4 regions of the Halomonas sp. DP8Y7-3 genome follow, and region 4 is predicted to be linked to each of the others. Evidence: predicted binding sites of a transcription regulator. Region 4 holds the regulator's gene; each other region holds the start of a gene.

Region 1 (7,703 bases), on a different contig from region 4:
CCTGCGCAACGACCCGGCCAGCGGCGTCATGCGCCACGCCGACGCCGGTTACGAGTCCGCCAAGGAATGCGCCCGCGAAAACGGCCTCGACCTGCCGATGCTCAAGGACTGAGCACCTGCGGCGCGGCACCTATGCCGACCGCCAACATGCAAAAGGCCGCCCGAGTGCGGCCTTTTGCGTTGCTGTGGGATAGTTGCTGTGGGATAGAGACATGCAGCGGATGCCTTTAGCCGAAACGCCCAACATGCCGCCGCAGCGAGCACCCTCGATGCAACGACCATGGAGGTCAGGCGCAGCATTGCTTGAACTTCCGCCCACTGCCACAGGGGCAGCTGTCATTACGTCCCGGCTTGAGTCTGGTGACACTGGGCTCACCATCCAGGTAGACCCAGCGCTGCTGGTAACGAACGAAGCGTGAGCGCTCTTCCAGCACTCCCCAGCGCTGCCGTGCACGCGGTCCGTCTGCGAAGGTGGCACGAAAGTGCACCCAGCCCGCATCGCCCTCTTCACCGCTGTCCAGGACCTCAAGACGCTTCCAGCAGGTGTCTGAGGTGCCCATCTCCTGTGGGCAGCAGTCCGGGTGCCAGCTGTGGCGCAGATAGTCATCGAGCCCCAGCGAGAAGGCACTATAACGGGAGCGCATCAGCGCCTCGGGACTGGTCGCCGTACCTCCCTGGTGCAGTGGCTGACAGCAGTCGGCGAGTGCCAGGCCGCTTCCGCAGGGACATGCAGAGGCATTCGATGTGGCCATGTCAGGCTCCTTGTAACGATGGATCTTGGTCCATGGGGCCATCCTTCAGGCAAACACGGACCAGCCGGTCGCCTTCGACAGGCCTTCCAGTGCGGCCGTGCCCTTGAGCGAATTGCCATAACGGTCGAGCCCGGGAGACCACACCGCAATGGACGCAACGTTAGGGACGACCGCCATGATGCCACCGCCGACGCCGCTCTTGCCCGGAAACCCGACGCGATAAGCAAAGTCGCCGGAGCCGTCGTAGTGACCACAGGTCATCATCAGCGCGTTGATGGCCCTGACCCGCTCGATACCGATCATCCGCTGACCTTCGAAGCCGCCGCACAGAAATCGGGTCGCCCGCGCCAGCTGGGCGGTGGACATCTCGATCGCACAGTGGTGGAAATAGGTGCCGAGCACCCGGTCACAGTCGTTGGTGAGGTTGCCGCAGGAACGCAAAAAATAGGCCAGCGAGAAGTTGCGGTCCCCGGTGGCGTGTTCCGAGCGGGCCACCTGCTCATTGATATGGATGTCATCGTCGCCGGAGGCTTCGCGCAGAAAGCGCAGAATCTCTCCCAGGGTGTCTCGAGGCGCATTGCGCCCGAGCACTGCGTCGGTGGTGACGATGGCACCGGCATTGATGAACGGGTTGCGCGGGATGCCGTCTTCCATCTCCAGCTGGACGATGGAGTTAAAGGCACGCCCGGAGGGCTCCCGCCCGACCCGCTCCCACAGGCCTGCCCCCAGTCGTCCAAGCGCTAGGGCCAGGGTGAAGACCTTCGAGACGCTCTGGATCGAGAAGCCGGTGTGGGCATCACCTGCGTGATATTCACGCCCATCGCAGGTACAGATGCTGATGGCAAACTGCTGGGGGTCGATGCACGCCAGTTCAGGAATGTAGCTGGCGACGTTGCCCCACTGGTCACTGGCTCTAGCCTCGCGGTCGAGGGTCTCGACCAGTGATTGCAGTTGCTTGGGCGTCAGGGTGTTCCCCATGGGCATGACTCTTGGTGACTGGGCTTGTGGTGACTGGGCGTATGCTGACAGAGCTGGTGATCACGTGGCGCATGATCGCGAGACGTCGATACCGATGCCACTTCTCGCCACGCCAGGCAGGACAGATTCGGCAAAGCCGGCGATGGTGGCGACAGGGCGCACGACTGTCAACGCCTCAGCGCTCTCTTGCGACCGTGATCAAGGTCGTGCCAGGTGGCTACCGGGTGGATGACGGAGTGGCGCCCATGCGACCAGGCATGTACATTTCCTGTACACATACTATGCAAAAAATCACTTGAATCCCATTATTGGCTGTCGCTGACAGCCTCTACCCAGCCCATGGCCATCCACCAGCCCAGCCCCGGAGCCCTTCATCGTGACAAGGCCGGGACAGTATCACCAGGCGACAGTGGAACAGGTCGACAGTAAAAGAGAGATACCTCAACGCCGGGCGCGCACAAGACGCCAGCCACGCACGACGCCACCCACGCACGACGCCACCCACGCACGACGCCACCCACAGAGAGAGAGACGATCATGCCATTCTCCGAGGACCGCACCAGCGATCTCCCCGCGGACGCCACATCCGCCGTCCACTCGCTTCCCGACACCCTGACCCTGACAGGCCTGACGGCGCTGACGGACCGTTCCCCCACCATCGAGATCCATTCCATCGATATGGGCTTTTATCTGGTCAGGATTCACCTCGACGATCAGATGGCGCTGCTGGTCGATGACGCGGGTGACCCTTGGCGTTTTACCGGCACCGCGTGGATCAGTCGCACTCTCGCTCCACTGGGGTTCACCCACGCCACCCTGACCTGGGCAGAGGTCACCGACGAAATGGTCGGTCAGACGACGTCCCCGGCGCCCTTGGCGGAGGTCATCGCCCACGGTACGCGGATTGCCCTGAGCACTCACCATTGACAGCTCCTGCGGCCATCGGGCCCTCTAGCCCTGCCCACCGACGTCAGCCGCCAGGTGGTGCCTTCACGTCTTGCCCAGGCGTGCCTTGGTCAGCGAGGTCGCCTGAGCCGTCAGCGGATCCTCAGGCCAGGGGTGCTTGGCATATCGACCGCGGTTCTCCTTGCGCACCTCGGGATAGACATTGCGCCAGAAGCTCGCGAGATCCATAGTCGTGGCGAGGGGGCGACGGGCCGGGGACAGCAACTCGACACGCACCGGCACCCGTCCTTCGGCGATCCGTGGCGTCTGTTGCCAGCCGAACAGCGCCTGGAGTTTTGCGGCGAGCACCGGCACCACACGATACGCCTCGCCAGACCCATCATCTGGCTGTTGCGCAAGGTGTTGAGAAGACGGTTGAGACGGGTTCGCCTCAGCGGCTTGCCCGACCCATCCCTCGCATTCATAGCGCAGGGAAGCGCTGTCGCCACTGGGCAGCGTCAACCTGGTCGGCGCCAATTCGTCCAGACGACTGGCCAGCGGCCAGGGCAAGCGCTCGCGCAGTAGCTGCTCCCACGGCAAGGCATGCACCTGCTCCATCCGCGTCAGTCCCTCCAGATGGGGCCCCAACCACTCGTCCAGCTCAGCTTTCAAGGTTTCATCGTCCAGCGCAGGCCACTGACCATCGTGGCTTTGACGCAGCAACGCCACCCGCCGCCGCAGCGCCTCGGCGGCGTCATTGAGCGGCAGGCGTTCGGCGTCGTGGATGGCCTGCAGCAACGCCTGACGACAGGCAGCGGGGCCTGGGGGGCCCTGCATCGGACGGCGCGCCAGCACCAGCGCGTCGATACCCCGTACCTGTTCTGCCTCGAGGCGCCCCGCGTCCGCGTTCCATTCGACCCGTTCACGCCACTCGGACAGTATCGGCCACTGGGCCACCAGGGCCGACTCATCGGTGCGCACTGCCCGATACAGCCTGCCCTCCCGGGCGCGACCGTCAAGCTCCACCGCGATTAGCCAGGGGGCATGGGCCAGGGGCTGATCCTGGGGCAACGTCACCAGCCCGCCAGAGCGCAGTCGAAACCGCCCCGCCGCCACCTGCTGAGCCACCCGATCGGGAAACGCGTGCAACAGCATGCGAGCCAGCGCGCCGTCACCCGCCCGTTTCGCTGCAGACAGCGAGACACCCGCGCGAGCACACAGCCGCTTGGCTTCTCGCTGCCAGTGGGGGTCTGGGCGTGAGTCATTGAGTAACTCGGCGAACACCGCTTCGAGGTCCACCTGACGGCCGTTACCCTGACGCCCTTCAAGCCAGGCGGCTAGCGCGCAGGCAAGGGCCAGCGAGGCCTCGTCACGCTGGCTCGCCCGCTCCAGCATCCCCGCTAGACGGGGCGACGTGGGCCAACGGCCAGCGGCACGACCCAGCGGCGTCAGCCCATCCCGCTCATCACTGAGCTCGAGCTGTCGCAGCAGCTGGCGACCGGCCTTCAGCGAGGCGCGCCCCGGCGGCGTGACCCAGGCAAGCTGGGTCGCGTCCTTCACTCCCCAACGGGCGAGCTCGAAGGCCAACGAGGATAGATCTGCCTGCAGGATCTCCGGCTCACCGTGGGGTGGTAACGGTTGCTCTTCCGCCCACAGGCGATAACAACGCCCTGGCCCCTGGCGCCCCGCTCGTCCTCGCCTCTGGTCGGCGCTGGCCCGATTGACACGCCGGGTCTCCAGCCGAGTCAGCCCCGTGCGAGGCACAAACACCGGCACCCGCTGCTGCCCGGCATCGATCACCGTGCGCACGCCGTCCACGGTGACGCTGGACTCGGCAATCGCGGTGGCGAGCACCACCCGGCGCAGGCCGTCCGCCCGTGGTTTTAGGGCAGCCCGCTGAGCATCCAGCGGCAGCCGTCCATGGAGCGGCACCAGCGCGACCTGATCGAGCCGCTGGGACAGCCAGCGAGATAGCCTCTCGATCTCCGCCACGCCGGGCAAGATCACCAGTATGTCCGCCGCCTGGTCCGCTGCGCCCTCTTCGCCCGCCGCACTCTTTGCCGCCAGTGCTTCCAGCACGACACGCCCCTGGTGCTCTTCCGCCGACAGCCGCGACGGGGCCTGCCGATACAGGGTCGTGACCGGGTACTGCCGTCCTGGGCAGTCAACCACGCTGACGTCGTCGCCCAGTACCCGTGACAATGCCGTGACATCAAGCGTGGCCGACATCACCAGCAGCCGCAGGTCTTCACGCAGCCCCTGCTGGACGTCCAGAGCCAGTGCCAGACCGAGATCCGCCTCGAGGCTGCGTTCGTGAAATTCGTCAAACACAATGCCAGTCACACCGTCGAGCAAAGGATCGTCCTGCAACATTCTGGACAGCACCCCCTGGGTCACCACCTCGAGCCGCGTATCTGGACCCACGCAGCTCTCACCACGCATGCGATAGCCTACGGTCTGGCCAGGCACCTCTCCGAGCAGGTCTGCCATGTGGCTGGCGGCGAGACGGGCTGCAACCCGCCGGGGCTCCAGCAGCAGCAGCTTGCCCCGACCGCTGTCACCACGACACCAGTCCGACTCCAGCAGCGCCAGCGGCACCCGCGTGGTCTTGCCCGCCCCGGGCTGCGCGACCAGCATCGCGCGGTTATCTGCCTCCAGCGCGCGACGCAGCTCGGGCAGACGTTCGTCGATCGGCAGTGGCGGGAGCAAGGACATCAAGACAGCTCCGTCGGCAGGGGAAGTGGCTCAGCGGCTGGCTCAGCGGCGTGGCGCCGCGCGGACGCGGATCATAGCACGACAGCCTTGCAGCTCTCTTCGGCAAGGATTTTGTATACATTTACGCCCAGAGTTTGTTGCCATGACGGCGCATCTTTGTCTACGCTTAGCGCCTGACCGAACGGTCAGATTTGCACCCCATGGCCATGACAACGACAAGAGGACCCCGCCATGAGTGATCCCGGTTCATCGCCCGCAGAACCATCAATCGCAGAACCCCAGACAACAGACCGCGAAAGATCCTGCCCTTCCGACTCCAGCGGTCTGGGGGCGTTGCTCGACCGATTCTTCAACGTGACCCGACGCGGTAGTTCGGTTAAAACCGAGATTCTGGCCGGTATCGCTACCTTCCTGGCCGGGATGTACATCATCGTGGTCAACCCGGCGGTTCTGTCAGACGCGGGCATCCCCTTTTCCGCTGCCCTGTCAGCCACCGTGGTCATCAGCAGTCTCAGCAGCCTGGCGATGGCGCTGTACGCCCGTAACCCGATTCTGGTCGCACCGGGTATGGGCATGAATGCGCTGTTCACCTACACCCTGGTACTGGGAGCCGGCTTGTCCTGGGAGGTGGCACTTGGCTGCGTCTTCTGGTCCGGCGTCATGTTCGCGGTCCTGGCCATGTTCAACGTCCGCGAGGCCATCATCGACGCCATTCCGGCGTCACTGCGCTACGCCATCACCTGTGGCATCGGCCTGTTCATTACCTTCATTGGTTTCAAGAATGCCGGCTTCATCGTGGCCAGTCCGGCCACACTCGTGAGCCTGGGACACCTGGATGCGCTGCTGGTCACCTTCCTCGCGGGCCTGATCATCACTGCGGTGCTGGTCATCCGGGGCTTCAACGGCGCCTTGATTCTTGGCATCGCGGCCACGACGTTGCTGGCGCTGCCCCTGGGCCGCTTGTGGGGAGACGAGGTCGTGGTGGTGTGGCAAGGACTGGCGGCGTGGCCGGACTTCTCTGCCCTGGGCAAGGTCGATGTGCTCGGCGCTCTCAAGGTCGCCTATCTGCCGTTTATCTTCGTGATGCTGTTCACCAACTTCTTTGACGCCCTGTCCTGCTTCATGGCGCTGTCGGAATCGGCGGGCCTCAAGGATGCCAACGGCAATCCTCGTAACCTCAAACGCTCGATGACCGTCGATGCGTTTGCCTCGATGATCGCGGCACCACTGGGCACCAGCGCAGCCCAGACCTTTATCGAGTCAGGCGCTGGCGTCGCCCAAGGAGGACGTACCGGGCTGGTGGCGCTGGTCATTGCGGCGCTGTTTCTGCCCTTCCTGTTCCTGTCGCCACTGCTCTCTCTGGTTCCGGGCATCGCCACGTCGCCAGCCCTGGTTCTGGTCGGCCTGTTCATGATGGCTCCCATCGGCAAGATCGACTGGAGTCGCTTCGAGGACGCTTTTCCTGCCTTTCTGGCCATCATTCTGATGCCGCTGACCTACTCCATCACGCTCGGAATTGCGTTCGGCTTCATGAGCTTCGTTCTGATCAAGCTGGCCACCGGCAAGGCCGCTCAGATCAAGCCCGCGATGTGGGTATCAGCGGTACTGTCGGCGATCATGCTGGCCACCGCGCAGTAACCATCGCGAGTCACCATGCCGGCGTCCCAGGGCACGCAGCCATTCAGTGCCCTGTGGGTGCCGACACCACTCCACACCCTTTCAGAACGACCTGGACGAGAAAGTCGGTAACGCGCTGCATGTCGTCGTCGGTGAAGTGCTCATGGCCGGTGATACCGGCCACCTGAGCTTCGAAGTCCGCGTAGTGCTGCGTCGCCGACCAGATCAGAAAGATCAGCGACACCGGGTCCACGGGGTCCATCAGGCCGCGCTCGGCCCACTGACGGAACACCTCGGCCCGGCCCTCGACCCAGTCACGCAGCTCGCCACGCAGGAAGTCCTGCAGAAAGGGAGCCCCTTGCAGGATCTCACCGGCAAATAGCCGCGAGGCCTCGGGATAACGGCGAGACATCTCCATCTTGGAGCGAATAAAGGCGCTGAGCACCTCGGCGGGATCGTCCTCGACAGAAATATCGTCGAGCATGGTGTTCCAGCGCTCCATCACGCCTTCCAGCAGACGCACGTAGAGTGCCTTCTTGCTGCCCATGTAATAGAGGATATTGGACTTTGGCAGCCCCGCCTCTTCCGCGATCAGCTTGAGACTGGCACCCCGGTAGCCGTGGCGAGAAAACACCCGCTCGGCTGCGTCGAGTATCTCGCGCTCGTTGCGCTGGCGTATGGCGCCGCCTTCGGTGTCGAGCGCCCTGTCGAGCGCTGCATCATCCAGCTGTGATCCCATGCTCATCCCGGTCGTTG
Region 2 (7,703 bases), on a different contig from region 4:
GGGCCGATGGGCGCAGCCCGCGCTCCGTGCTGGACGAGATTTCCAAGATCGCCCACGAGCATGTCGAACGTCAGTACCGCATTCTCAATGAGCAGCTGATTCCGGCAATGGAGGCACAGAACATTCGCTTCCGCCGCCGCAGCGACTGGACCAAGGCTCAGCGCAAGTGGGTCCATGACTACTTCTCCAACGAAATCATTCCGGTCGTCAGCCCGATTGGCCTGGACCCGTCGCACCCCTTCCCACGCCTGGTCAACAAGAGCCTGAACTTCATCGTCGAGCTGGAAGGCAAGGATGCCTTCGGCCGCGAAGGCGGCCTCGCCATTCTTCCGGCGCCCCGCTCCCTGCCACGAGTGATCGCACTGCCCAGCGAGCTGTGTGAGGAAGGCTTCAACGAGTACCTGTTCCTGTCCTCGATGATCCATGCCCACGCCGACGAAGTGTTCCCGGGCATGAAGGTCAAGGGCTGCTATCAGTTCCGCCTGACCCGCAACGCCGACATGACCGTGGACCCGGAAGAAGTCTCGGACCTGGCCTCGGCCCTGCGTGGTGAGCTGCTGGCCCGCCGCTACGGCAGCGGCGTGCGCCTCGAGGTGGCCGACAACTGCCCGGAAGGCTTGTCCGACTTTTTGCTCAAGCAATTCCAGCTCGAGCCCAATGACCTCTATCGCGTCAACGGCCCAGTCAACCTCACTCGCATGATGTCGGTACTGGGGGACTCGGAGCGCCCAGAGCTGATGTATCGCTCCTTCGTGCCGGGGATACCCAAGCAGGTCAAACAGCCCAACAGCATCATGCAGGCCATGCAGGAAGGCGATATCCTGCTGCACCACCCCTTCCAGTCCTTCACTCCCGTGGAAGACCTGTGCCGTGAAGCCGCTCGCGACCCGGACGTGCTGGCGATCAAGCAGACGCTGTATCGCACCGGCGCCGACTCCCCCATCGTCACCGCCCTGGTGGAGGCCGCCGGCAATGGCAAGGAAGTCACCGTTGTCATCGAACTGCGCGCCCGCTTCGATGAAGCCGACAACCTGGCCCTCGCCTCACGCCTGCAGGAGGCCGGCGCCATCGTCATCTACGGTGTCATGGCCTACAAGACCCACGCCAAGATGATGCATATTGTGCGCCGCGAGAAGGGCGCGCTGCGTCACTATGCCCACCTGGGCACCGGCAACTACCATTCCAAGACGGCCAAGCTCTACACCGACTACAGCTTGCTGACCGCCGACCCAGTGCTATGTGCCGATGTGCACAAGGTATTCCAGCAGCTGTCCGGCATGGGACGCACCCGCCAGATCGAAAAGCTGCTCCACGCTCCCTTCACCCTGCACGAGCAAGTGGTGGCAATGATCGAGCGAGAAGCCGAATTCGCGCGCAAGGGAAAGCGCGCCCATATCATCGTCAAGTGCAATTCCCTGACCGAACCCAAGCTGATTCAGGCCCTTTATCGCGCCTCCCAGGCCGGGGTCGAATGCGACTTGATCATTCGCGGCATGTGCTGTCTGCGCCCTGGACTGCCCGGCATCTCGGAGAACATTCGCGTGCGCTCGGTCATCGGTCGCTTTCTGGAGCACACCCGAGTCTTCCACTTCCACAATGACGGCAAGCCCGAAACCTGGGGCTCCAGCGCCGACTTCATGGCCCGCAACATGTTCCACCGGGTCGAGACCTGCTTTCCGCTGCTGGACAAGAAACTGGCCGCACGGGTGCGCAAGGACCTGGAAACCTACCTGGTCGACAACTGTCAGAGCTGGCTGTTGCAGGGCGACGGGACCTACATCAAGCAGGATCCCGGCGAGGCCGCCCCGATCTCGGCCCAGGAAACGCTGCTCTACGCCTATGCCGCCCGTGCCTGACGGCTTTAGCTCCAGGACACAGCGCTCCTAGAAAGCCCCCGCCAGCGATGCTGTCGGGGGCATATCATGCCGGCACCACCAACATCACGGACATCAGGGCGCCTTGGCGCCAGCACCGCCCCTGTCGCGCCCCGCCCCTGTTGCCCCCTGCCCCAAAGCAAAGCCCCCGGCTCCGATGAAGGAGCCGGGGGCCGGTGCTGGACGCCGCAGTCAAAGGCGGCAAGCGAAGGCTAGAGCCCGATCTGGCCGCCGTCTTCGCGCTGAATGACCACCGTGGCAGCACGCGGACGCACGCTGGAATCGGTGGCCTGGGTGGCATCATCACTGGCAGGCCAGTTGCCAGGGTGCTGGATGTTGATAAACAGCGCCGTCTTGTCAGGCGTCGAGAAGATACCCGTCACCTCGCAGCCGTTGGGGCCCACACAGAAGCGCTTGAGCTTGTCCTGGTTGGCACCGGACAGCACCGCAGCCGCACCATCGGCACGCTCCAGCCCTGCCGGCACCACCGCCAGAACCTGGTCATTGGTGCTTTCGGCAACGCCCTCATAGCCATTGTCGGTCTGAATCCACAGGATACCCTGGCCGTCGCCGCGCTCGTCGAAGTAAAGACCGTCGGGACTGGCGAACTCGTTGTCTGCGGTCAGGCCCGACAGGTTATCGGCATCGCTGGCGGCGGCACCGAAGACAAAGACCTCCCATTCGAAAGCACTGGCATCTGCCCCCTCACGCCAGCGGATGATCTGCCCCGCCTCATTGTTGGCCCTCGGGTTGGCGGCATTGACCGGAGCGGTGGCATAGCCATTCCCCAACGCCTCGATGCTGTCCCCATCGCCGGTCAGGGTCGCCTCGGTGCCTTCCTCGGTACGCTTGGAGTTGTTGGTAAGGGTCATGTAGACCTCACCGGTGGAAGGATCCACCGCGCCCCACTCCGGGCGATCCATCGGCGTTGCCCCCATCAGGTCAGCGGCATCGCAGGTATGGATGATCACCCCTGCCAGATCGTCGGCACCGAGCTCCAGGGCCTCGGCCAGGGGGCGACCATCCTGGGTCGTAGCTTGCGGCGTCAGCGGCAACCACTGGCCACTGCCATCGGCATTGAAGCGAGCCACGTACAGCGTGCCCTCATCCATGTACTTGCTGCCTCGCGCCAGGCGGTCGGCCTCGGCACCGGGCGCGATGGCATCCGCCGGGTCCCAGACCGCCCTGGACACGAACTTGTAGATGTACTCGTTGCGGGAGTCGTGGCCAGAGTAGAACACGACCGGCTGGCCAGCCTCCAGCTTGCCCGGCCAGCACCCCTCGTGGCGGAAACGCCCCAACGCCGTGCGCTTCACTGCTTGCTTGCCGGTGTACGGGTCGATCTCGACGATATAGCCGAACTGACGCGCCTCGTTGCGATAGTCGCCGGTAGCATCGCCATCGCCGGGGTTGCCGATCAGCCGGGTAAACTCGTCATCACGTTCGCTGGCGTCGCCCGCTGCGGTTTCCCAGCCATAGCGACCGCGCCCGGTGGCGATGCCAAGACGATCATCGTCCCGCGTCCGCCCTTCGTCCTTGACGAAATAATCCGGCCAGTTTTCTTCGCAGGTCAGATAGGTGCCCCAGGGGGTATACCCATTGGCACAGTTATTGTTGGTGCCCCGCGCCTGGGTTCCCCCCGGAGAGAACCGGGTCTTGACGTAGTCACTGCCGGCCACCGGGCCAGACAGATGCATCGGCGTGGCACTGGTATAGCGACGGTTGTAACGGGATCCCTTGACGTGACTCCAGTGTCCGTTGGCGCCCTTCTGCACCTCTACGACCGTGACCCCGTGGGCATTGATTTCTGTTCGGACTTCATCGGCAGGACGCTTGCCCTCCGCCATGTTGGTGGGACCGCCCTGGGGCGCCCACAGGGCATTTTCATCAATGTACTCATTGTTCATCACCAGCAGGAAGCGCTCAGAGCCGCTGGCATCATCCAGAGCGAAGGGGTGCATGCCGTCGTGGTGCATGCCGACGCTGGCCGCCTGTCCCTCTGGCGTCATGGCCAGGTCGTCGCGCCATTGGGGGGCGCTGTCATCGAGCGGCGTCCCCCAGGGCACCAGTACCTGGGCGGTATACCCCGCAGGCACCACTACCGCATCCGTGCGCGACCCTTTGACCGCGTCGAAGGCCAGTGCCAGCGGCGTCTTGGACATGCCTGACCCATGCTGATCGGCGATAGCGGTCAGCCCGAAGCCCCCCAGCATGGACATGGCTGCCATGCCCATGCCGCCCTTCATCACAGCGCGGCGCGACAGGCGACGATCGAGTATTGAAGAAAAGGGCTCATTGCTGCTGGGGTTCAACAGGCGGTGATCTTCGATTTCCTTGCTCATTGCGCAGTCCTCTCTTGGCCGTCGACGTGTGGAACGTCGGCAGACGGGATGTCGTTGCCGGCTGCGGGCCGGTGGCGGGCAGTCACTCGCGCCGATCTGCGCTGTTGGGTGCGCTATCTCGGCGATGTCGGTCCTCGCGACACCCTAGGATGTCTAGATGACAGGGATGTGACGATGCGGTACGCCGGACAAAGCATAAGAGGTAACTGAAATGTTAAAAGGGTAACAATTAGTGAAAGAAACTAAGCTTAGGTGACGACAGAGTGATCCAACGCTTGCTCTCGACAGGACCAGAACCATGTGGCATCTGGGACACCGACATCAGCGCATTCTGCTCATGCCGCAAAAGGCACCCTCTAGCGATGAGGACCCAGAACCTTGCTGGCACTGGGTACATTGCACCGATCAAAGGCAGCAACGAGGGGGGAGCCACTCCCGGCTGGATCTCCTTGGTCAACTGGATCCTGCCCTACCCTGCGTGCTGGTCATGCCACCCCACACTATCGCTCTGGTGGCACTAGAGCGGGGAGTGCTGGGCCATAGTGACCCGCAAGCGTCACTCGACACGCTGATCGCGAAAGAGCTGTGCGTGAATCGACAGAGCCTGGCGGTGCATGTGCTCAATCAGGACCACCAGCACCTGGATGTGATGGTGATCCAGCGGGGACTGCTGGCCCAGTGCTTGAACCGGCTTCACCGCCAGCAGCTCCACCCCGCCTGGTGGTCCAGCGCCTTCCAGGGGCTGCCGTTGCCAGACCCCGGACATCTGGCGGTACTGCCCTGGGGCGACGACTGGATGCTCAAGTGGCGTCAACCCCAGGCCCTGGAGAGGGAGCGTTGGCTCAGCTGGCCAAAGAGCCAGGAGCTGGAGCAGCTCAGCCAACAGTTGCCCGATGAGTTGCGCGATTCCCCATGGAACTGCCCGCTCGCTCCCGACGCCTCCAGCAGTCTCGACTGTCTGGCATTCTTCGCCCGCCATCTACCCGTCGACCTGCCACGAGTGCCAGAAGATATGCAGGATCCAGGGGAGCTCTCTCAGGCGACGCCTGAAACGGCATAGAACAAGTCGATGAAAGCGGCATGGGTGACACCAAGTGTTCTCCAGGTGGCGAGAACGGCATAATGCTCAAGCTCATCACGACAATGGAGTGTCCATGCCCGCCTCAAGGCCTGCCCCCGAGTCTTTTTTCAGGAGCTCCCTCTCCAGGAGCTGTTCCTCCAAGCGCTCTGTCCATGGGCGCTGTATCTCCAAGGGCGCTGTCTCTCAACCGGCTCGCAGGGTTTTGAAGTGCTTAGTCTTGAAGTGCTTGGTCTTGAGCGGCATGTTGCTGCTGCTGGGAGGCTGTGCGGCCTTCGCCCCAGCGCCACCGGCCCATCAGGACAATCTGTGCGACGTCTTTCGCCAGCAGCCGGACTGGTATGACGCGACGCGTGCCTCGTATGAAAAGTGGGGGACTCCCCCCTGGACCCAAATGGCGTTCATCAAGCGCGAATCGTCGTTTCGCAGCCACGTCAGGCCTCCCAGAACCACGCTATTGGGGTTCATTCCGTGGACGCGTCCCTCCTCGGCCTACGGCTACGCCCAGGCCCAGGACCCGGTCTGGGGAGAATACACTGATGATGCGGGTGGGCTGTTCTCAAGCCGCAGCGACATGGACGATGCCACCGACTTCATCGGCTGGTACAACGCCCGAACGCAGCGCATGACCGGCGTCTCGCTGGCCAATCCGGAACACCTCTACCTGGCCTACCACGAGGGCCAGGGGGGCTACCAGCGCGGTAGTTATCGCGCCAAGCCTGCGGTCATACGCGCGGCGCGCGAGGTCGCGACCACCGCCTCGCGTTATCGCGGCCAGCTGGCCGCCTGCGAGGCGGAGTTTCGTTGCGATGGATTCTTCGAGGTCTGGCCATTTTGCCGGGGTTGATCAGGTGCCCTCGGCCAGGCGCTCTGCGGCCACACTCAACAGGTGTTCGGTGGTCTCCCAACCAATGCACGCGTCCGTGACGGAGACACCGTAGCGCAGCTTGCCGGGGTCCAGAGGCTGCTTGCCTTCATGCAGATGGCTCTCGAGCATCACCCCGATCAGCGCCGTATCGCCCGCCAGCCGCTGGGCCAGCACGTCGAGCAAGACTTCGCTCTGGCGGCGGTGGTCCTTGCGTGCATTGGCATGACTGCAGTCGACCATCAAGCGCGGCGACAGCCCGGCCTCGCGCAGAGCTCTACGCGCTGCCGCCACCGCAGCAACATCGTAGTTCGGTTCGCCGTGGCCGCCACGCAGCACCACATGGGTATGGGGATTGCCCTGGGTCTCGACCATCATCGGCTGGCCGTCGCTGCCTACGGCAAAATGTTGATGGGGATGGGCAGCACTGTGCATCGCATCCAGGGCCACCTGCACATCACCACTGGTGGCATTCTTGAAACCGACGACAGCCCCCAGGCCACTGGCCATCTCGCGGTGCAGCTGAGACTCGGTCGTGCGCGCGCCGATGGCGACCCAGGCCAGCAGATCCTCCAGGTACGGGGCCATCATCGGCTGCAGAATTTCGGTGGCGACCGGCAGCCCCATCTCAACGATGTCCCGCATCAGCTGGCGCGACAGCGCCAGGCCACGACTCATGTTGCCTGTCCCATCCAGGTCTGGATCGTAGGCCAGCCCTTTCCAGCCCACGGTGGTGCGTGGCTTCTCGACGTAGACGCGCATGACCACCAGGACACGATCGCGGATACTGGCCGCCATGCCGGCCAGGCGCTCGGCGTATTCCAGGGCCGCCTGGGGATCATGAATCGAACAGGGCCCCACCACCGCCAGCAGGCGGTCATCTCGGCCTTCCAGGATGTCGCGAATTTCCTGACGCTGTGCGTCGACACGGTCCGCCAGAGTGGCGCTCAACGGGTACTGCTGCTTGAGCGACAGCGGTGCGGGCAATGCGGTCCCGTTAGATCGATCCTGCACAGCAGTCTCTGGGGTCGTCGTGGCCATGTGGGAGGTCGTAGCAAGGGAGAGGGTCGCGGTCATGGTATCAGCTCCAAAGGGTCGTACATCGTTGAACATGTCGACCACCGAGGCGCTCACGGTCGGAGGTGGCCAGTTGGGCCGACCGCGTGTCGATAAATCGCCAGCCATACCCATAGGCGTAACCCTGGAAGTCGGCGTAGACGAAATCTCGATATGCGGTCATCGGTTATCTCCTGTTACCTGCCACTGCAGGCTGTCGCGACGCTCTGGAGCATCATGCCAAAAACAAAGAACCCCCGGACGGGCTGCCGTCCGGGGGTTCTGGGAGGCGGCCCTGGGTGGGAGCGCCTCGCGAGTGCCGACGTTGTCGTCAGGCCTCGCGCACCAGCGCCCCGGTATCAAACCAATACCAGGTAAAGCTGGACCAATAAAAGGACACGCCCGTCATCGCTTGCCCACCACTCAGCGACGCGACATCGGTCGCCAGCGCACCACTTGCGGAGCAAGATGCTCCGTCAGGGCAAGCT
Region 3 (7,703 bases), on a different contig from region 4:
GAAGGCTCGGGTCCCGGCCTGCTGACCACCCTCTACGCCATGTCGATACTGCCCTGCACGCTGTTCATGGGTCTGATTGGCTTCATGGTGTCCGAGGCGACCGGCGTAGCCGATCCGATACGCGTGTTTGCCAACGCCGTCGACAACACCCCTCTGCTGATGACCACCCTGCTGTTCATCGCCTTCGCTCAGGTGACCACCAATGTCCTCAACAATGTGGTACCGCCAACCTACGTGCTGATGGACACCTTCAAGCTGAGTTACCGCAAGGCCTCGGTCGTCGTTGGTCTATTGGCGTTCGCCACCTTCCCCTGGGAGTTGGTCAAGGATGAGTCAGCTGCTGGCCTGCAGGTGTTCGTACAGACCTATTCCGCCTTTCTCGGCCCCATCTTTGCCGTACTGGTGGTGGACTACTACCTGATTCGCCGGCGCACCCTGGACCTGGACAAGCTCTACGATCCGAATGGCCCCTACCGTGGCGTCAATCTGGCGGCCTTCATTGCCACCGCCGTAGGCGTCGTGGCGGCCTTCAGCTTCTCCACCATTTCCTGGTACGCCAGTCTGATTCCCGCGGGCCTCACCTATCTGCTGTTGATGCGCTACTGGCAAGGTTGCCAGCGCTTCAACCAGTAAGCGTACTGCAACGGCGAGGTGACTGACCTCGCCTTGCCTTTTCCGGCTGACAGCAACGCATCATGACATCTGCCTGACGCTATCCAACAACAAGAGTGATCCCCATGGCCGATTCCGACCTGACCCTCGATACCACGAGGGTCGACCCGAGCCTCTACAACCACGACCTGGCCCCGCTCCCCCACTCACGGCGCAGCTGGGGAGCCTTCGAAATCTTCAATGTCTGGTCCAACGATATTCAAAGCCTGTTTGGCTACACCCTGGCAGCCTCGCTGTTTCTGTCTTACAACCTCAGCGGCTGGGCGGTGATGGCAGCGATCATGCTGGCCGGCTTGATCGTGATGTTTCTGGTCAACCTGACCGGTGCCCCAAGCGTTCGCTACGGCATCCCCTTCCCGGTCATGGTCCGCGCCAGCCTCGGGGTTAGAGGCTCCAACCTGCCGGCTCTGCTGCGCGCCATCGTCGGTATTTTCTGGTATGGCGTGCAGACCTACTTTGCCTCCACCGCCGTCACGCTGATGATTACCGCCCTTATCGGCACGGATGGAGGGGAAGGCGTGCTTGGCCTGTCACCCGTCGCCTGGCTGTCGTTTGTGCTGGTGTGGCTGTTCCAGATCGCCATCTTCTGGTCCGGCATCGAGCGCATCAAGCACTTCCTGAACTGGGCAGGCCCGCTGGTCTACGTGGTCATGGTCGTGCTGATGCTGATTGTCTGGTGGCAAGCCGGCAGCGAGCTGCTGCCTGCCGTCGGGAGCATCTTCTCGGCCAGCGGCGAGGATAGCGGAGGCCTATCTGCCTTTGCTGCCGTGGTCGGGACCATGGTCGCCTACTTTGCCGCCGTCGTGATCAACTTCGGGGATTTCACCCGCTTCGTACAAAGCGAGCGCCAGATGAAGCTGGGCAACCTGCTGGGCCTGCCCTTGAACGTGGCCTTCTTTTCCTTCATCGCGCTGATCATCACCGCCGGCACCCTGGTACTGTTCGGCGAGGCGCTGACCAACCCCACCGATATCGTCGATCGTGTCGATGCCTTGCCCCTGACACTGCTGGCCGCCGTCACGTTTTTCGCCGCTACCGTCGGCATCAACCTGGTGGCCAATTTCATCCCCCCTGCCTATGACCTGGCGAACCTATTCCCGCGGCATATCAGCTTCAAGGTCGGCGGCCTGATCACTGCCTGCGTCGCCTTTTTTGTCGGCGCACTGTGGGTCTCGGTCATCAGCCAAATTGGCGTGCCGGGCTTCGTCAACGCGCTAGGCGCCATCGTCGCGCCCTTCTACGGCATCATCGTTGTCGACTTCTATCTGATCAAAGGCGGCAAGCTCGATGTGCAGGCACTGTTTTCCGCCAAGCAGGGCGATGCCTATACCTACACCAACGGTTGGAACCTGCGGGCCGTGGCCGCCTTCGCCTTAGCCGCGGTGTTTTCTCTGGCGACGGTGATCGTTCCTGCCCTGCAAGGACTTGCAGGTTTTGGCTGGATGATGGGCGCGGCCCTCGGGGGCGTGCTGTATTTTGCCTTGATGCACCAGTACCGGGTCCCGCAACCGGCTCACTAGGCGACCAAGACGATGACACCATGCCCTTCCCGGCCTGGCCCGGGGAGGGCGTGCTGTGCACGTACTTCATCCTCCCAAAAGACGTAAGCTCCTGCCTACTATCTCTACCCGCGCGACCAAGCCCTTCCCCAACCTGCACGACAAAGCACACAACGCCGCCAAGATGACATCTCACTGTCATCGCCTCTGCCCATTGTCATCTCTGCGCCCTGCCGTCCCACGTGCAAGGCATGCCCACCTCAGAGGATGCACAATGACCACCCCTTCCCCCTCGCTATCGGTTCCTACGGGGCTTCGCCCATCAGGGCTGAGCCTGGCCTTTGCGGTACTTCTCTTCGCTACCGTCGGCTACTTTCTGTTCTGGGGCTTTGGCTACACCCAGGGCCACTTTCCGCTGGTATTCACCCTGGCCACCCTGTTCGGGGTATTCATGGCCTTCAATATCGGCGGCAATGATGTGGCCAATTCCTTCGGCACCAGCGTCGGCGCAGGAACCTTGTCGATCAAGCAGGCCTTGCTGGTGGCGGCGGTGTTCGAGGTCAGCGGTGCGGTCATCGCAGGCGGAGAGGTCACCGATACGATCCGCAAGGGCATCGTCGATCTGTCGGGCATGACGGTCGCGCCGATGGACTTCGTCTTCATCATGATGTCGGCACTGGTAGCCGCCGCCCTGTGGCTACTGTTTGCCAGCAAGAAAGGCTATCCGGTCTCCACCACCCATTCGATCATCGGTGCCATTGTGGGCTCGTCCATCGTGCTCGGAACCATGACCCCAGGGGTCGACAGCCTTGGCCTGGTGCAGTGGGGCAAGATCTGGCAGATCGCTATCTCTTGGGTGCTGTCACCGGTGCTGGGGGGACTGATGTCATATGCGCTGTTCAGCATGATCAAGAAACACATCCTCAACTACAACGATGAGGCGGAGCAGCGTCTGAAGGCGATCAAGCGCGAGAAGTACGAGAATGATCGTCGCCATAAGGAGGCCTTCGAGCGCCTGTCAGAGATCCAGAAGATTTCCTATACCCATGCCATGACCCGGGACGTTCAGGTCTACCATGACCAGGACTACCAGGATGATGAGCGTGCCGAATTCGAGTCAGACTACTTCAAGGAACTCAAGCGGATCGAGCGCCAGCGCGAGGATATCGATGCCCATCGTGCCCTGCAGAACTGGGTGCCTCTGGTCGCCGCCGGCGGAGCCATGATCATCTCGGCCATGCTGCTGTTCAAGGGCTTCAAGCATCTCGACCTGGGACTGACGACGCTTAACAACTACCTGATCATGGGCATGATCGGTGCCGTGGTATGGATGGCCACGTTTATCTTTGCCAAGACGCTCAAAGGCACCTCGCTGTCCCGCTCGACCTTCCTGATGTTCAGCTGGATGCAGGTCTTTACCGCGGCGGGGTTTGCCTTCAGCCATGGCTCCAACGATATCGCCAATGCCATCGGCCCCTTCGCCGCCATCCTTGACGTACTGCGTACTGGCGCCATTGGCGCCGAAGCGACCATCCCTCCGATCGCCATGATCACCTTCGGGGTCGCCCTTATCGTCGGTCTCTGGTTTATCGGCAAGGAGGTGATCCAGACCGTCGGACACAATCTGACCGCCATGCATCCGGCATCCGGGTTTGCGGCAGAGCTGGCAGCGGCAGGCGTCGTGATGCTGGCTTCCATCATGGGCCTGCCGGTGTCCAGTACACACATCCTGATCGGCGCGGTGCTGGGCATCGGCCTGGTCAATCATCAGACCAACTGGCAGCTGATGAAACCCATCGGCCTGGCCTGGGTCATCACGCTACCGGCGGCCGGCCTGATCAGCGCCATCGCCTTCGTGACGCTGCGTACCCTGTTCGGCTAGCCCTGCCGGCCTTTCCCAGCGGGCCACGATAGGCTGCAGGACACAATAGGTTGCAGGCCCAGCGCTAGACGTTGCGTTGGCACTCTGCAGAGTTCGATCCCGCACTACCAACGAAAAGCCCCGAACCATCTGCTGATGATTCGGGGCTTTTTTGGGGCGTTGTGGCGCTATGTTGGGGCGTCGCTTGGCGGTGTCAGCGGGAGAAGATCTCGAACAGATTGGGCGCTTCGTTCTCTTCCTCGACGATGGACAGGGACGCTTCGATGGCCTTCAGGTGCCGTCCCATAAATGCTGCGGCGCGCTCAGCCTTGCCCTCGGCCAGGAAATTGATGAGGTCCTGGTGGTCATGGGACTCACAGCCCAGGTGGCCGGTGTTACCGTACACCGCCAGAATCAGGGAGCTGCGAGAACACAGACGCTCAACGAAGTCGGCCAGTGTCCGATTGCCGGACAGCCTGGCCAGATAGGTATGAAAATCCGCCGACAGCCTGATGGCCACGCTTTGCTGCCCAGTGCGCAGTGCATCGCGTTCACGTCGCGCCATCTCACGCAGCGTGTCGATATCAGCGCTGGTGATCCTTCTGGCAATGTCGGGCATCAGCCCGCACTCCACCATCTGGCGCGCCTCGAACACGTCCTTGGCCTCGTCAGCGGTAGGACGCGTCACGCTGGCGCCGCGACGTGGCGTCAGGGTCACCAGCTCCTCCAGCGCAAGACGTTGGAGGATCTTGCGGATGCCGGTTCGGCTGACACCGAACACGTCCGACAGGGCATCTTCGCGCAGGCGGGCTCCCGGCTTCAGCCGGTGCTCGATGATGGCATCACTGATGGACCGATGAATCGCTTCATGTCGCTCGGCGCCATCACCGTTCTTGCCCTGGCGCGGCGACGACGTGGCAGATGGCGACGCTTTTACGCGCTGATTCATCAGCATAGCCCTCAGAGTCAGTATGTCGTTATTGTATACGACATACGCCATCAACAAGAACCATCACCACCCGCTTGCTCTCCACGCTTGCCACCGCACGGTGTCACTCTCCCCAGTTGGCGATCAAGGTACGTTCGTCGTCGGTCATTTGCGTCAGATTCCCGAGTGGCATGTAGCCACTGGCGACCACTTGTTGAATCTGTGCCTTGTGTTGTTGGGTCTGAGTCTCAGTGTCCAGTGCGATACCCAAGGGAGGAGCGGAGAACCCGGGATGAGAAGGTTGGGCCGCGTGACAACTGACGCAGCGCTCCTCCATGACCGCATGGACTCGCGCCAGAGGCGTCGCCCCTCCGTCGCTTGACGCCACCACTGAGCTGTCAGCAGAGGAAGAGGAGGCCACCGAACCACTTGCCAGCCACGGACTTCCCACTGCAAAGGCCAGCAGGATCAGCGCCACGCCAAGGATCGGATAGCCAGGCTTGTGCTGACCACTATGCATCAACACAAAATACTGACGAATCAATGCCCCGCCAAAGATCAGCAGAGCCATGATCACCCAGGCCCAGTCGTTGCTGTAGGCAAAGGAATAGTGGTTGCTGATCATCAACAGCACCACCGGCAACGTAAAGTAAGTGTTGTGGACCGAGCGCTGCTTGCCGCGCTTTCCGTCCAGCGGGTTCGGTGCCTCACCGGCCTTCATCGCTTTGACCATGCGGCGCTGGCCAGGGATGATCCAGAAGAAGACGTTGGCAGACATGGCCGTCGCCATGACGGCACCGGTCAGCAGAAATGCCGCGCGCCCCGCAAAGATATGCACGCTAAGGTAGGCCACGACCACCATCATGATGGCCACCCCCACACTCAAGAGACCATCCCGCTCCATATTGGGGCTGACACGCTTGCACATCTCGTTGTAGACCACCCAGCCACCCAGCAGGAACAGCAGTGCCACGATATTGGCCTGCCACCCCGTCATGTTGGCCGCCCACTGCCATGGGCTGTTGGGGTTGACCAGATAAAAGCCGGGATTCGCCATATACAGGATGACAAACAGGGCAAAGCCTGACAGCCACGTCGTGTACGCCTTCCAGAACGACCAGTGGAGATCATCCGGCAATTTCGCCGGGGCCGTCGCATACTTCTGGTTGTGGTAGAAACCGCCACCGTGGACGGCCCACATCTCGCCAAACACGCCCTTGCTGCGATCTTCCTCCGCCTTGGGTGTCTTCAACGAGTTGTCGAGCATGACGAAATAGATGGACTCACCGATCCAGGCAACGGCGGCAATGACGTGAAGCCAGCGCAGCATGAAGTTGCTCACGTCCAACAGATAAGATGACATAGTCCTAATCCCGGCTGTTTATTATTGGAAAGCAGAGGGCTACCCGAGTACAGACACGTCGCGGCCCCTGGACGAAGCGCTGCATACATCAACCGAGCGGGACAAGGCGCTCGGTGCCCGCAGTTCGGACCCCAGAACCTCTATTCACGAGAGGTGTTCGAGCGGCGCGCAACGCAGCCATTCGCCCCGGCGAGCATGTATGCAGTACGTTCTCAGCTGCCCCGATAGGTGGAGTAGCTATAGGGCGAGAGCAGCAACGGTACATGGTAGTGCTCAGCGGCATCGGCCACCCCGAAACGCAACGGAATCCGATCGAGGAAACGTGGCTCGCGAGCCTCGATGCCTTGAGCGCGCAGATAGTCGCCTGCGTGGAATACCAGCTCGTATTCCCCTTCGATGAGGTCACTGCCCTCTAGAATAGGATGATCACAACGTCCGTCGTCGTTGGTGATCACATCACCCAAATGTACGCGACGGTCTCCTTCAAGGCGGAAGAGCTCGATACGAATTCCTTGGCCAGGGCGGCCAAGCGCTGTGTCCAGTACGTGCGTCGTCAGGCGTCCCATCATGATCCTCACTTATGGTGGTCAGTCTTTAGGTGAACCGTCACCGGGTGGTCAGTCACGTTGGCCGCACCCATCAAGCAAGGGCACGCCAGAACGTCAACCGGCAAGACGAAGAGACCGATATCATGGTAAACATCATTGATCGAATGTAGAGTACATTTCAAACAATTTTTTGTATACAGTTTGAAAAAGCGAAGTCATAGCGAGATCGCCGCCTCGTCTTCAGCCGCCCACCACCGGTAGCCGAGCCGACGAACCTCCCCGCTATCCTCAGATCACAGGAGCCAGCGAATGCCCACCCTCAGCGAACGTCCCAGCCAGATGGACCAACAGCGTTTTGTCGATACTTACGGAGACGTCTTCGAGCACTCACCTTGGGTGGCGGAACGCGCCTTTGCTCGGGGGCTCGCCACCGAGCACGATGACCCGGTGCAGCTAGCCCAGCTCATGGGCGAGGTGCTGCTCGAGGCATCACCCGAGGAACAGCTGCAAGTCATTCGCGCCCACCCCGACCTGGCGGGCAAGGCTGCCGCCGCAGGCGAGCTGACAGACGATTCCACCCGGGAACAAGCGGGAGCAGGCCTGGACCAGTGCACCCCGGAAGAACTCGCCCGATTCACCCGACTCAATGATGCCTACAAGGCACGCTTTGGCTTTCCCTTCATCATGGCGGTCAAGGGCGGCAATCGTCATACCATCCTGGCAGCCTTTGAGCAGCGACTGGACAACAGCGCCGAGCAGGAGCGCCACGAGGCCGTCATTCAAATCAACCGAATCGCGCGCTTTCGGCTGGAGGCACGAGCTCAATAGGCGT
Region 4 (7,703 bases):
ATGCTGGACGCGCCTTTGCCGCGTACGGCGGCGTGTATATCGCGGCATCGTTGGGCTGGATGTGGTGGGTGGAGCAGCGCCCCCCCGATCGCTGGGACATGATGGGGGCGGCGCTTTGCCTGGCGGGCGCTGCGGTTATCTTGCTGGGTCCCAGGAGCTGAAAAGACACAGTGATGCCAGCCTGGCTTGAAGCGGGGCTGGTGTGTCCCTGGGTCGGGGTCAGGGCGAGGCGGCCGTCTGGCGGTTTTCCTGCACTCGGCTCGAGGGGAAGATACAGCGGAAGGTGGCGCCTTCACCCGGATGTGAGTCGATGTCGAGGCGCGCATCGTGGCGCAGCAGCACGTGCTTGACGATGGCGAGGCCTAGTCCGGTGCCACCGGTCGCCGTGCTGCGTCCCTTGTCTACCCGATAGAAGCGCTCGGTGAGGCGCGGAAGGTGCATCGGGTCGATGCCGTCGCCGTCGTCCTCCACCTCAAGACAGGCGCCATCACCGTAGGCCCGCCAGCGTAGCTGGATACGTGCGCCATCGCCGGCATAGCGCACGGCATTGAAGGCCAGGTTGGAAATGGCACTGTGAATTTCCTTCTCACTTCCCTTGAGCCCACGCGGATCGTCGATGGACACCTCGATCTGCTGGCGCCCACCAGACAGCGCCTGTGCATCTCGCTTGACGGTCTGCAACAGAGTGGTGGGGTCGAGCCGCGTGTGGTCATCGCCGCCCTGATCGTTTTCCAGTCGCGACAGCAGCAGCAGATCATTGACCAGGTTCTGCATCCGACGGGTCTGGTTCTGCATCTGCGCCACCCCCTTGCCGAGCCGTTCGGGCAGCATGTCGGCCATGTCGCCGTAGGTCTCGAGATAGCCGGTCAGTACCGTCAGTGGCGTGCGCAGCTCATGGGAGACGTTGGCCACAAAGTCTCGGCGCATCTGTTCCAGGCGATGCAGGCGTGTGATATCGCGCGCCATGACCAGGCGTTCATCGTCACCGTACAGGGTGATCTGGAACTGCAGGATCATGTTCTCGTCGATGGGCGATGGCAGGCTCAGCGGCTCACGATAGTCCCGCTCGTTGAAATAGCCGACGAAGCGCGGATCACGCAGCAGGTTGGTGATATGTTGACCACGGTCCAGCGCCGGCTTCAGGCCTAGCATGCGCTCGGCAGAGCTGTTCCACCATTCGAGATCGCCATGGCGATCCAGCATGACCACACTGTCGCGCATCGCTTCAGAGGACTCCTGGATACGCTGAAGCGTTGAGCGCAGGCGTCGTTGGGTAATGCGCTGGCCCTTCTGGTAGCGATAGAGTCGATCAAACAGCTCGCCCCACAGACCGCTGGCGGTAGGAGGTTCCTGCTGGGGACGATGGGTCAGCCAGTCGTGCATGGCGTGCAGGTTGCGCAGATGATAGGCGAGACCAAGCGTCAGGCCCGCTCCGACGCCGACACTCGTCAAGGAAAAGGGCCAGCCCAGCAGGGCGCCGATGCCGACCAGCAGGGTCAAGCGCCAGACTTCTCGTCTCCACAGTCGACCCACGTCAGCTCCTGGCTCCGTTCACCTATGTCCTCCTGTCTGCCGCCAGCCGTACAGGCGCTATCAAGCCTGCGTGGAAGGGAGGCAAGACGTCACATCTTGGCCGAAAAACGGTAGCCGGTGCCGCGCACGGTCTGGATCAGCTGCTGATGTGGCTCGCCAAGGGCCTTTCGCAGGCGGCGAATGTGCACGTCGACGGTGCGTTCCTCGACGTAGACGTTGCCACCCCAGACCTGATCAAGCAACTGGCCGCGGGTGTAGGCGCGTTCCTGGTGGGTCATGAAAAACTGCAGCAGGCGGTATTCGGTGGGCCCCATGTCGAGCGACTTGCCGTCGACGCTGACGCGGTGGCTGACAGGATCGAGCTTGAGCCCGTCGACTTCCACCGGGTCTTCAACGCCGCGGGGAGTGGCACGACGCAGCACCGCTTTTAGACGGGCGACCAGTTCCCGGGGAGAGAACGGCTTGGTGATGTAGTCGTCTGCACCTGCTTCAAGCCCCTGAATCTTGTTGTCCTCCTCACCCTTGGCGGTGAGCAGGATGATCGGCAGCTCGGCGGTGGTTTCTTCCCGCTTGAGGCGGCGTGCCAGCTCGATGCCACTGGTTCCGGGCATCATCCAGTCCAGCAGCAGCAGGTCTGGCTGATCGTCCACGATAATCGCGTGAGCCGCCTGGGCATTGTCGGCCTCGAGGACCCGGTAGTCGGCCATTTCCAGAGCCACCGCGATCATTTCGCGGATGGGCGCTTCGTCGTCGACGATCAATACGGTCTTGGCTGTCATCCCGGGCCTCTTGTTCAGGGTCTTCCTATCAACGGTGACAGATGACACCACGTCAATGTGACATTTAGATGACATTGGCCGACCTGTCGAGCCCTCGTCAGCTCGACAGGGTCATCCCAGGTCGGGATAGAGACTCAGCGCCAGGCCGGCAAACAGCAGCAGGCCCGACCAGTGATTGTTGAGAAAGGCCTGGAAGCAGCGATCGCGATCACGCTCCTTGATGAGTTTCTGCTGGTGGATAAAGGTAGCCGCCATGGCCAGCCATCCCAGCCAATAGAAACCGCCGATATTCAGTAGAGCGCCCGCCCAGGCCAGCAGGCCCAGCGTTGCCAGCTGCAGCAGCGCGATGATGCGAGTGTCCCAGCGACCAAACAGCACTGCGGTCGACTTGATGCCGATCTTGAGATCATCGTCACGGTCCACCATGGCGTATTCGGTGTCATAGGCCACCGTCCACAGTACATTGGCGGTGAACAGGATCCAGCCGACCGTGGGTACCTCGCCCAGCACGGCACCGAATGCCATGGGAATCGCCCAGGAAAAGGCCGCCCCCAGCACCACCTGGGGAAAGTGGGTGTAGCGCTTCATGAAGGGATAGCTGGCGGCCAGCACGGCGCCGATCAGCGACAGCCATACGGTAAAGCCGTTGGTCAGCCATACCAGCACGAAGGCCGCTGTCAGCAGACCGACGAACAGGATCTTGGCTTCCTGCTCGCTGATACGCCCAGTCGCCAGAGGGCGGTGTTTGGTACGTTTGACGTGACCGTCGAAATGGCGGTCCGCATAGTCGTTGACGACACAGCCTGCTGCTCGCATCAGGTAGACGCCAGCGACAAAGATCAGCAGGGTGTCGCGGGCGGGAATGCCGTCCGCCGCTACCCACAGCGCCCACAGTGTTGGCCACATCAGCAGCCAAGTGCCGATGGGGCGATCCAGACGCATCAGCGCCAGGAAGTCGGGAATTCGGGCGAGGCGTCCGGGGGGACGCAGCAGGGAGCGGTCCATCGTGGTCTCTCGAGGGCTAGTGGAAAGTCGCTGTCACAGGCATCGTGGCGGGCACGCTTTTGTCGTGTCCGCATCCGCTAGTGTGGCGTTGAGCGTCGAAACAAGACGAGACAGTTCATCCATGGGTGTCGCCGGGAGCGACCATTTGCTGCCAGGTCTGGTCAGCGCTTGTCGACATAACGGACCAAGCCTAGCGCGGGGAGACGGGCGTGACCAGTACAGCGCGGTCGCTGTCTAGCCTGGAGACGGGTCCAGTGACAGCGCCTCGGCCATGGCGGGCAGAAAGCTCTCTTGCACCAGCATCACCCAGCCCCCGTGGCAAAACAGAGAGCGCCGTTGCCAGATACCGCGGTATCCGTGGATAGGACGAGATATCCGGCTGATCTCGATCGGACTGCGGCGAAGATCCGGCTGCTGAAACAGCCAACTGCCCAGCGAGTTTTCGCCAAGGCCGGCAAAGGGCGCCTGTTGATCGCTCACCCGTGGTGCCACTGAGCGTGCCACCACCCAAGGGACCTCGTCGACGCACAGCGCGACCTCGCGCAGCCAGGCCTGCTGGCCGGCCGCCAGTCCCAATGCCTCGGCCTCGTCCGGCCATGGCTGCCCCAGGTACTGGTCGAGCAGACGCACGTGAAAGCGTCCCTCGCCAGCGGCCGCCATCAGTCTCTCCGTCAGTGAGTCGCGGGAAGCCAGCCACTCCAGCCAGCGCTCAGAGATGGCATGCGACGATGCGGGGATGTCGCGCCACTCGGGAGTCGATCGCGGGCACTCGGGCTCGACATGGCAACGGGACGGGGTGACATGAGGATGCTGTGACATGGGGCCTTGAGGTCCTTGCTGCACCGGACGTCGTGCTCCGGTAGATGGGCGCATAGTGTACCATGGTGCACAGGAGTCACTCGCTGGAGCCCCCGCTGGGCACTCCGGTTTCTTGAATGACCGCAGGGCGGTCGTCGGCAGAGTCGAAGTACGTGATGCAAGCACCCTTGACCATCATCGGCACTGGCATGGCAGGCATTGGCCTGGTGCGCCAGGTGCGCGCACTGGACGCCCGGCGTCCGATCACCCTGATCACGGCCGATAGCGGCGATGACTACTCCAAACCCTTGTTATCTACGGGCTTTGCCAAGGGCTTGGCGGCGGATCGGCTGGCGGCCCGTTCGGCCCTGGAGCTGGCCGATCAGCTGAATGTGGTGGTGCGCACCCATACCTGGGTAGACCGCATCGATACAGCGTCCTCGTGCCTGTGGATTGGCCAGGAACGGCTGCCCTGGTCGGACCTGGTGCTGGCCACCGGTGCCAGTCCTGTCGCTCCCTTCGCCATTCCGGCAGAGCTCAGCGGCCGCGTGTTCTCGATCAATGATCTCGATGACTACCGCCGCTTCTCGGCCATTCTTGACGGCCTGGAGCGTCCGGCGCGAGTGGCGGTGATCGGGTTGGGCCTGGTGGGCTGCGAGTTCGCCAACGACCTCCAGGCGGGCGGACACCAGGTCGTCATGGTTGGCCCGGAGCCCACCTTGCTGCCGAGGCTGCTACCCCAGCAGCCGGGCCAGGCGCTGGGCAATGCGTTTCGTGACGCTGGCATCGAGATCAGAAGCGGGCGCCTGGTCGACAGCGTAGCGCGTCAGGCTGCGGGCGATGAACAGGAGATCGTCCTTCGGCTCGATGACGGCCAGACGCTGAGCGCTGATCTCGTGCTGGTCGCTACGGGGCTCAGGCCCCGCAGCCAGTTGGCCGAAGCGGCGGGCATCCGTACCGGCCCCGACGGCATCCAGGTGGATCGCTATCTATCGACGTCCTGTCCGCGTATACACGCACTGGGAGACGTGGCATCGGTGGACGGCGTCAACGCGATGTATGTGCAGCCGTTGCAGGCATCGGCCAAGGCCCTGGCCGCTACCCTGTGCGGCAGCCCGACCCCGGTGAGCTACGGCCCATGGCCCGTGCTGGTCAAGACACCGCTGCTGCCGGTGGTGGCGTTGCCGCCGGCAAGTGAGCGAGTGCAATGGCGGATCGAGGCCGATGGCGATGACATCAGCGCCCTTGCCGAGGACGAACAGGGGCAGCTCAAGGGGTTTGCGTTGACGGGAAAATGCGTTCGTCGGAAAGTCGAACTGGCGCGGGCGGCACCGCCGTTGCTAGGCTAGGTTCGTTGATGGTGGCTGGGCCACCGTCGTTGAAGGTGCCATCGTTGCAGTGTGTGATACTGATTCTGATTCGTGTAACACGAATGGACGGTGTCACGTCGATGGATTTCGAGTGTCATCTCACCACAACAAGGATGCACTGATCGATCCGTGACGTTCATTGCCGGCATCGTATGGGAGCGTTGGCATGGCAGGACCTGGAAGGGTCCAGGTGGACACACGGACAGTGTTTCCATAACAATGATCCCGGTGCCATGGCACCGGGTAGTCAAGCCAAAATTAGGAGGGCTGTATGCGCAAGCCAGAACTCGCCGCGGCAATTGCCGAGCGCGCTGATCTATCCAAGGACAAGGCCAGCCAGGTGCTGAACGTGATTCTCGACGAGATCACCGGCAGTGTTTCCTCGGGCCAGGATGTGTCTTTGATCGGCTTCGGCACCTTTACCGTGCGCGAGCGTGCCGCGCGGACCGGCAAGAATCCCCAGACGGGTCAGCCGTTGAAGATTCCCGCCAGCAAGACAGTCGCCTTCAAGCCCGGCAAGGGCCTCAAGGACGCCGTCGCCCGCTGAGGCGACGCTTGCCATTGTCAGAAATGGCAGCGAATGGCTGATATCGCGGCTCGCTTGGCGGGCCGCGCCTTCCTATTCCAGCGTGAGGCAACATGACTCTGAGACTGATGTTGTGGCTGCTGGGTGTCATGCTGAAGCGGGCACTCAAGCGCAAGGCGCGCTTTCGTGAGCGGCTGGAAGAAAAAGGTGGGCTCGACTGGGGTATCGCGACAGAGGACCTGTCGATCGCTCGTTACTACCGCATGCGGCCCAGCGGTATCGAGACCCAGCGAGGACTCCCCGTCGACCTGGACCTCGAGCTGCGCTTCCAGGATAGCCAGACAGCGGTGAAGGTGTTGCGTCGGCCCACCCAGCAAGTGTTTTTCGACGCCATGATGTCGGGACAGTTGCGCCTGGTAGGGGACGCTCAGGATATGGACAGATTGCAGCGTCTGCTCAAGCATCTGTAGGGGGATGACGGCCACCATTGCGTGGCTCGTGATCGCGCGGAGCAGGCCCACCGCCAGCGAGTGAATCTTGGCACCCGCATCCACCGCACCTTGATCTTGTGACAGAACTTGATAGTGCTGCAGGCATTGATGACATCCCGTTTCAGGGGGCATCACCCGCCGTCTTCCTGCACGCTTCCCACGACATGCCTTGTGGCTCTGCGCGGTCTACACCTGCCCATAGCGCCCAGCTTCTTCTCCCAGCCAGCGCCTGATCAGCGGGCGACTGGCCCCAGGATCGCGTGCCAGTAAGGCGTCTGCCAGTGGGGTGATCTGTGGCAGCAGGTCGGCGTCGCGTTCCAGGTCGGCAATCTTCATCTGAGCCAGGCCTGTCTGGCGGGTGCCCAGCACCTCGCCTGGACCACGAATTTCCAGATCCCGCTCGGCAATGCGAAAGCCATCGGTGGTTTCTCGCATCACCGCCAGGCGCTGCTTCGAGGTGTTCGACAGCGGCGGGTGATAGAGCAACACGCAGTAGCTTTCGGTGCTGCCTCGACCGACGCGTCCACGCAGCTGGTGAAGCTGGGAGAGCCCGAGACGTTCAGGGTTTTCGATGATCATCAGGCTGGCGTTGGGCACGTCGACACCGACTTCAATGACGGTGGTCGCTACCAGCAGGTCCAGCTCACCGCCCTTGAAGGCAGCCATGGTAGCGGCCTTGTCGGCGGCTTTCATGCGACCGTGTACCAGCCCGATGGACAGCTCAGGCAGGGCCTCTGTCAGCTCCTGATGGGTCACCTCGGCTGCCTGACAGGTCAGCGCCTCGGATTCCTCGATCAAGGTACACACCCAGTACGCCTGCCTTCCTTCGGCACAGGCGTTACGAATTCGTGCAATGACGTCGGGCCGACGCTCATCCGGCACCACGGCAGTGGTCACCGGAGTTCGGCCGGGCGGTAGTTCATCAATCACCGACACATCAAGATCGGCATAGGCACTCATTGCCAGGGTGCGTGGGATCGGCGTCGCAGTCATGACCAGCTGATGGGGCGTCAGACCACCTTGCTCGCCTTTCTCGCGCAGTGCCAGGCGTTGGTGGACGCCGAAGCGATGCTGCTCGTCGATGATGGCCAGGCCAAGGCGGTCAAAAGAGACGTCATCCTGAAAGATGGCATGGGTGCCGACAATCATCCGCGCCCGACCATCGGCGATAGCCGCCTTGGTATCCAGTCGTGCCTTGCCC

The links. The regulator PhoB, encoded in region 4, activates phosphate uptake and scavenging genes when phosphate is short. The targets are predictions, from matches to a motif close to TGTCATANNNNTGTCANA.
Region 1: a site for PhoB is predicted at 2,106-2,123, ahead of KUV86_RS09360 (DUF6482 family protein). Genes of this name have one in related genera too.
Region 2: a site for PhoB is predicted at 4,373-4,390, ahead of KUV86_RS01715 (PhoX family protein). Genes of this name have one in related genera too.
Region 3: a site for PhoB is predicted at 2,357-2,374, ahead of KUV86_RS02890 (inorganic phosphate transporter). Genes of this name have one in related genera too.

What each region holds. Positions count from the first base shown of each region.
Region 1 covers NZ_JAHVIO010000008.1:49,369-57,071, forward strand. Annotated here, with positions in the region: gene hutU (urocanate hydratase) at 1-112, shown strand, start outside; gene KUV86_RS09350 (YchJ family protein) at 288-752, opposite strand; gene KUV86_RS09355 (glutaminase) at 798-1,730, opposite strand; gene KUV86_RS09360 (DUF6482 family protein) at 2,268-2,657, shown strand; gene hrpB (ATP-dependent helicase HrpB) at 2,721-5,330, opposite strand; gene KUV86_RS09370 (NCS2 family permease) at 5,562-6,968, shown strand; gene KUV86_RS09375 (TetR/AcrR family transcriptional regulator) at 7,012-7,686, opposite strand.
Region 2 covers NZ_JAHVIO010000002.1:55,380-63,082, reverse strand. Annotated here, with positions in the region: gene ppk1 (polyphosphate kinase 1) at 1-1,856, shown strand, start outside; gene KUV86_RS01715 (PhoX family protein) at 2,087-4,216, opposite strand; gene KUV86_RS01710 (hypothetical protein) at 4,704-5,276, shown strand; gene KUV86_RS01705 (lysozyme-like domain containing protein) at 5,539-6,141, shown strand; gene KUV86_RS01700 (3-deoxy-7-phosphoheptulonate synthase) at 6,142-7,236, opposite strand.
Region 3 covers NZ_JAHVIO010000003.1:107,088-114,790, reverse strand. Annotated here, with positions in the region: gene KUV86_RS02900 (NCS1 family transporter) at 1-633, shown strand, start outside; gene KUV86_RS02895 (NCS1 family nucleobase:cation symporter-1) at 738-2,192, shown strand; gene KUV86_RS02890 (inorganic phosphate transporter) at 2,446-4,053, shown strand; gene KUV86_RS02885 (GntR family transcriptional regulator) at 4,247-4,981, opposite strand; gene KUV86_RS02880 (urate hydroxylase PuuD) at 5,085-6,323, opposite strand; gene uraH (hydroxyisourate hydrolase) at 6,536-6,889, opposite strand; gene uraD (2-oxo-4-hydroxy-4-carboxy-5-ureidoimidazoline decarboxylase) at 7,181-7,699, shown strand.
Region 4 covers NZ_JAHVIO010000004.1:384,174-391,876, reverse strand. Annotated here, with positions in the region: gene KUV86_RS06940 (YnfA family protein) at 1-161, shown strand, start outside; gene phoR (phosphate regulon sensor histidine kinase PhoR) at 220-1,533, opposite strand; gene phoB (phosphate regulon transcriptional regulator PhoB) at 1,623-2,312, opposite strand; gene ubiA (4-hydroxybenzoate octaprenyltransferase) at 2,424-3,317, opposite strand; gene KUV86_RS06920 (chorismate--pyruvate lyase family protein) at 3,552-4,136, opposite strand; gene KUV86_RS06915 (FAD-dependent oxidoreductase) at 4,292-5,464, shown strand; gene KUV86_RS06910 (HU family DNA-binding protein) at 5,757-6,032, shown strand; gene KUV86_RS06905 (hypothetical protein) at 6,125-6,481, shown strand; gene recG (ATP-dependent DNA helicase RecG) at 6,689-7,703, opposite strand, start outside.